One region of the Paenisporosarcina sp. genome, then DNA from elsewhere that is predicted to be linked to it. Evidence: riboswitches for the same ligand, from Rfam matches in the RefSeq annotation. Region 1 holds a riboswitch; the other holds the start of a gene.
The links. A riboswitch is a leader RNA that binds a small molecule or an ion and turns the genes downstream of it on or off. The one in region 1 is predicted to bind FMN.

Region 1 (3,425 bases):
GTGCAACTCATGTAAGCGATTTTCTAATTCTTGATCAGACACCTTTTCAGCAAACGATTCAAATTCACTCCAAGTGAAAATCCCTGGAAACTGATTTTCGCTCATTACGATAACTCTCTTAAAGCGTGGGAGTCTTTCCGATCGAACGTTTCCTTTTTCTGCAGTTTTTAATTGCGGGCAAACTGCATGAATAATATCTATATAGGAAGTTCCTTTAAATTCTTCACCTAGAATGAGCGTCGTGGCGTCTGACTGTTCCAGTAAATATTCTAATTCTTTCTCTTGATAATTTGTATTCACCGTTACTAACACGGCACCCATTTTCCCAGTAGCAAATTGACTTAACAACCACTCTCGCTTGTTATCTGACCAAATGGCGACATGTTCCCCTTTTTCAATTCCGATCCCTATAAACGCTTTAGCTAAACGATCTGTTTCTTCATCGAATTCTTTATACGATTTTCGGATCTGATGCTCCCGATAAACATATGCATCTGTATTTGGAAAGCGTTTAGCCATATCTTTCAAAACCTCTCCAACACTTTTCTGAATTAACATCATGATGCCCCCCTGTAAAAAAATTCAATCCCAAATCTATTATAACAAAATTCAGATTAATATGAATTCTTGGACAAAAAGAAAACACACTATAAAAAGGTTGGAATTTGATATTCATGCTATTATGTAAGGAACAATTAAACGAACAGAATTCCTCGGGGCAAGGTGAAATTCCTTACCGGCGGTGAGCAGAGCATAGTCTGTAAGTCCGTGACCCGATACTTGTAAAAGTAGCGGTGGAGTTGGTGAAAATCCAACACCGACAGTATAGTCTGGATGGGAGAGGAATTCTGAAACGTTTATTTGTTATGACTAAAAAGGAGGTTTAGTTTTAAAATCACGGAATTTCATAAAATAAATTGACTAAGAATATTTTCTTAATTCGACGTTTTTTTATCTTTGCTTCATTCATGTGGATTAGTGTCACATAAATCACGCTTTTTCGTGTACCCTAAAAAAGGTGCACGAGTTTATTAGATATGCACAAACTTCTGAAATCTCTTTCCTTACCACCCAATCGCCCCTTGGTGGAAAATCCAAATACCTTTTAATCATCACTTTATAATTAAATATGCAATCTAGAAGGAGGTTACTTCATTTGTTCACCGGAATTATTGAAGAGATTGGTGTCATAACTTCCATTCAACGTAAGCCTCGTGCGCTTGAAATAACCATTCGTGCAAAAAATGTCTTAGATGATGTAAAAAGAGGAGACAGCATCTCTGTAAATGGCGTCTGTCTAACAGTCTCTTCTTTTACAAATGAGCTTTTCGTAGTCGATGTAATCCCAGAAACTTTTAACTCAACTACACTATCTTTATTAAAAATGAATTCTAAAGTCAATTTAGAAAGAGCGATGGCTGCGAAAGGTCGGTTCGGTGGTCATTTCGTCAGTGGTCACGTTGATGGGATCGGTGTTATCCGTTCGATTAAAAAAGAAACGAATGCTATTTCCAAGAAAATCGAATTAAATCCTAGCCTCATGAAATATATGATGGTCAAAGGTTCTGTTTCAATTGACGGGACGTCATTAACCGTATTCCATGTCGATCGAACATCGATCACAATTTCATTAATTCCAACGACACAAAGTGATTCATTGCTTGGTCAAAAAGGAATTGGAGAAAAAGTGAATATTGAATGTGACATGCTTGCCAAATATTCAGAGCGACTACAGACATCATCAACAAATATGTCGAAGGAATGGCTTCAAGAACACGGTTTTTAAAGGAGGATCCACATGTTTTATACAGTTGAAGAAGCAGTAGAAGCCTTATCAAAAGGACTAGCCATCATCGTAGTTGATGACGAAGATCGAGAAAATGAAGGAGACTTTGTTGCGTTAGCAGAGTTCGCTACACCTGAAGTAATTAATTTAATGGCTTCAGAAGGCAGAGGACTCATTTGCGTTCCATTAGCTGAAAAACTGGCTCGTCAACTTCAATTTGGTTTAATGACAGATCAAAATACAGATCCCTATGGGACAGCATTCACGATTAGTGTCGATCACAAAGATACAACGACTGGTATTAGTGCATTCGAACGTTCTCATACCATCCTTCAGATGATAAATCGTGACTCGACAGCTACGGATTTTAAAAGACCTGGACATGTATTCCCGCTAATCGCAAAAGATGGTGGTGTACTTAAAAGAGCTGGTCATACTGAAGCAGCAGTAGATTTAGCTTTATTAGCAGGATCTTCACCAGCAGGCGTCATTTGTGAAATCATGAATGACGATGGCTCAATGGCACGTCTCGATGATTTGATGCTCATAGCTAAACGTTTAAATATCGGAATCTTAACCATTGCCGATTTAATCGCGTATAAACGGAAACACGAAAAATTGATTACACGCGAAGTAGAAATAAACTTACCGACTGAATATGGGGACTTTAAAGTAGTTGGTTACACTGAAACCTTAACCGGCAAAGACCACATCGCTCTCATTAAAGGAAACATTTCGGAAGAAACACCCGTCCTTACTCGGGTTCATTCAGAATGTTTGACTGGAGATGTATTTTCTTCTAGAAGATGTGATTGTGGTTCACAACTGCATTCATCTTTGAAACAGATTGAGGCTGCGGGATCAGGTGTGCTAATTTATATGCGTCAAGAAGGCCGAGGGATTGGTTTAATAAATAAATTAAAAGCATACGCTTTTCAAGATCAAGGCTTAGATACTGTTGAAGCCAATCAAAAACTAGGTTTTGCAGATGATTTACGTGAATATGGAATTGGCGCTCAAATTTTGAGGGATTTAGGCATCCGTAAAATGAAGCTTTTAACGAATAACCCGAGGAAAATCTCTGGAATTGATGGCTATGGATTAGAAGTAACTGAGCGTGTGGCAATAGAAATCCCACCTCATTTAGATAATGAAGAGTATATGAAAACTAAAAAATCAAAACTAGGACACTTCCTAAGTTTATAAAGGGGTTCAACTCATGACTACACATTTAGAAGGATATTTAATTGGTTCAGATTTAAAAATCGGCATTGTCGTAGGTCGATTCAACGAATTTATCACAAGTAAATTATTAGGCGGCGCAGAAGATGCACTGAAAAGACATGGCGTAGACGATGCAAATGTAACAATTGCTTGGGTGCCGGGTGCGTTTGAAATCCCACTCGTTGCAAAGAAAATGGCAGCTTCTAAGAAATATGATGCGGTCATTACTCTTGGAACAGTGATTAGAGGATCTACTCCTCACTTTGACTACGTGTGTAACGAAGCCGCTAAAGGTGTTGCAAATGCTGGGTATCAGCACGATATTCCAGTCATCTTCGGTGTCCTAACAACCGACACGATTGAACAAGCGATCGAACGTGCTGGAACGAAGGCTGGGAATAAAGGCTGGGAGTCT
Region 2 (3,425 bases), on a different contig from region 1:
TAATGCATGAAGTTTATGTAAGAGTTTTAAAGGCATACAGTCGTTTTGAAGGGAAAAGCACTGAAAAGACATGGCTATTTTCAATTGCTAAAAATGTAGCGATTGATCATTTCCGCAAAACAGCTGTCCGAAAAAAACATTTGTTTGATTTTTTTGACTGGGAAACTCAAGAACTTCCTTCGATAGGTCCTTTGCCTGAAGAACTGGCGGTCATGAATGATGAAATGAAGGATTTGTTGCAAGCATTAGATGAATGTACGGGAGATCAAAAGATGGTCGTCATCATGAGGTATTTCCAAGATCTATCTATTGCTGAAACTGCCCAGATATTGGGTTGGTCCGAAGGTAAAGTAAAAACGACACAACATAGAGCCATTCATAAATTACGTGATAAATTAACTGGGCATGTAAGAGGGGAGGTCGTTCAACATGAGTCAGAATAACTGGAATGAACAAAAAATTGAACAGTTACTTAGCCAAATGCCCAAACCAAGTGATTCAAGATCGAAAGAAGATGTTTTCAAAAGATTACAGCAAGAAATTGATGCATCTATAATACCTAAGAAGAAACGTAAGTATTGGGCACCTCCAGCAGTTGGTGTCGCTGCAATGATCACCTTAACATTACTTGGAGTAACTTATATCAATAACTCTTCATCAAAAAATGAAATGGCAGTTCAACATGATGCCAAAGAAAGTGCTTCAACGAATGCAGACGAAAGCTCAAGCATGCTGAAAATGAATGAAGAGGCTGAAACAAGTAGTGAAATGAGTACTTTAGACAATTCCAATGAAGAACCTGTAATAGCGATGGGTTCAAGTGATATGGAATTCAGCAAAGCTGTTTATGAAGAAGATGTCCAAAATTATACACCATTTCAAATTGGTCTTGCAGGAGACCAAGCAAATAGTGTGCCTGTGACAATTTTAATACCAAATGAGATGATTCAAAATGATTTTGCAAATGATACGCCATCTCAGCTTGAAGTTTATCAACAGTATGCACCTCTAATTAATGAAGAAGCGCTTGGTTTTTCTGAATATCATCCTTATAAGGGTGAATTCACAACAGAGGAAGATTCAATAATTCATGTGTTACCTGAAAATCACGACTATGATTTAGCGAGTGGAACAATAGAAGTGTATGGTTCTTCATTAAAGTATACTTTCGATGAATACAAAGAGATTCGTTTTCAAAATGAAGACGGTTCAACTGTCGAATTTGACCAGGTAGGAAAACCAAAAGAACCTATGACATTAACAAAAGATAAATTAATGAAAAATTATTATTTATTTACCTCTGCGGATGGTCGTGAATATTTGAGCCCAAGTTTTGGTCAATCATTTGAAACTATTGCTGAAGCTTTAGAAGCAATGAAAACTAAACCAAATGATATATATACAACTGTAATACCAAGAGGCGTTAAATATGAAGTTCAAGAACAAGATAAAGTGGTGCGAATTACGTTTGCTGAACCATTAGATTTAGAGGCAATGGATCCTAAAGTAGCTACGCATTTGATTGAAGGGATTTTGTTAACTGGTGGAAGTTTTCAACAGTCCATTCAGTTTGAAAATGTTGTTCAATCGAATTGGAATGGCTTTGATTTTACTAAACCAATGCCAATACCAATAGGACCGAACAAAATGTATTATGAAAACATACAATAAAATAGACCATTTGTAGGCTCAAGTAGTTTACAAATGGTCTATTTTTTCTTATAGTAGTCTATGTAAGTAAATATTGATTCATCTTCGGGGCAGGGTGAAATTCCCGATCGGCGGTAATAGAAAATAATTTTCTTAAGCCCGCGAGCCGTAAGGCAGGATTTGGTGCGATTCCAAAGCCGACAGTATAGTCTGGATGGGAGAAGGTGAAGGTGCGGTCGTTTTTCGTTCTGTCATTTAACGAGACGCCTATTTAAGTGCGCCTTTCTACTCCCTTAAGCGATAACGGCTTAGGGGTATTTTGATGGGACAAAACGAACGAACTTTTCTTCTTGTGGAGTGAATCGCAAAAGGAGAGAGTTACATGAAGAACAACAAACTACGATCGATGATCGTAATCGGAATGTTAAGTAGTATCTCATTCGTATTGATGCTATTGAATTTCCCATTACCTGCTTTACCACCATTTTTGAAAGTGGATTTCAGTGATGTACCAGCATTAATTGCGGCCATTACAATGGGGCCAGTCGCTGGGATTTTAGTCGCTTTATTTAAAAATGTCTTGTATTGGATTTTCAGTGGAAGTCCTACAGGGGTTCCAGTGGGTGAAATGGCGAATTTCGCAACGAGCATTCTGTTTATGCTTCCTGTCTATGCCATCTATCGTAAAATTTCTAGTAGCAAAGGCTTATTAATTGGATTAGTAGCTGGCGTTTTAGCGATGACAATTGGTATGAGTGTTCTTAACTATTTTGTCTTTTTACCAATGTATACGTACTTCTTAAATGCACCAGCACTAACTGGATCTGCTATGAGAGATACAATCGTGCTAGGAATTTTACCGTTTAATTTAATCAAAGGCATTTTGTTGTCAGCCGTAGTATTCATGTTATTTAAAACAATGAAAACATGGTTAGACAAACAACGTGTACAATTTTCATAAATAAGAACGAATCATGCCTTTCCTACAGACTGACTACTGAAGATTCATTGCTTTTAAAAGTAAGAGGTCAGGAAGGGTTTGTAAAAAGTACAAATAAAAAAGCTGCGGATTTGCTCCGCAGCTTTTATTCGTATTTTAGTGCATCGCCATCGAAAGAATCGTCAGCAACTTTAATAGAGTCTGTTGGACATCCTTCAAAAGCGTCCTGCATATCTTCTTCTAATTCGTCTGGAACTTGTGTAGTTCCCGTGTTATCATCTAAAATAACAAAGGCAATCCCTTCGTCATCATAATCATAAATATCAGGTGCTGCAGCGCCACATGCTCCGCAAGCTATACATGTATCTTTATCTACAATTGTATACTTCGCCATTTTGTTCCTCTCCTTTATATCCGTTCGCTTGTAAAAGCTTTCGTTTTCATTCTAATCATGTTTTCCCTACTTTTCAACCTAAAAACTCTTCAATTGGAGGATTGTTACGTGCTTTTTGAACAAATTCTTTTAAAAATGATTGATCGTTTAAATGGAGAGCGTACAATTTCTGCTCCATTTCATCTTCTAAGAGGAAAAAAATCAGGTCAAACGATTCAAGATGTGAAAAGTTATGGCTTAACAGACACATTTTCAATTTTCCCTAAACTCTCTCAAAATAAATACAATCACATTGTCGAAAAAATGATTCAATATCAGTTACTAGAAATTGACCAGAATAATATACCTACAATAACTGAAAAGGGCATTCATTTTAAAGATAAACTAGAGCCACTAGCCATTAACGGATGGTTGTATCGCGGAAATGAAATGGTGTTTTTT

Region 2: linked by a shared signal. The riboswitch ahead of AC3EA5_RS12710 (ECF transporter S component) and the one ahead of ribE (riboflavin synthase) in region 1 are both predicted to bind FMN.

What each region holds. Positions count from the first base shown of each region.
Region 1 is NZ_JBYNRN010000047.1:117,050-120,474, forward strand. Features, by position in the region: gene AC3EA5_RS16845 (AMP-binding protein) at 1-561, opposite strand, end outside; FMN riboswitch at 706-850, shown strand; gene ribE (riboflavin synthase) at 1,157-1,786, shown strand; gene AC3EA5_RS16855 (bifunctional 3,4-dihydroxy-2-butanone-4-phosphate synthase/GTP cyclohydrolase II) at 1,799-2,992, shown strand; gene ribH (6,7-dimethyl-8-ribityllumazine synthase) at 3,006-3,425, shown strand, end outside.
Region 2 is NZ_JBYNRN010000034.1:67,345-70,769, reverse strand. Features, by position in the region: gene sigX (RNA polymerase sigma factor SigX) at 1-443, shown strand, start outside; gene AC3EA5_RS12715 (hypothetical protein) at 430-1,671, shown strand; FMN riboswitch at 1,748-1,880, shown strand; gene AC3EA5_RS12710 (ECF transporter S component) at 2,033-2,611, shown strand; gene AC3EA5_RS12705 (ferredoxin) at 2,736-2,984, opposite strand; gene AC3EA5_RS12700 (YpbB family protein) at 3,093-3,425, shown strand, end outside.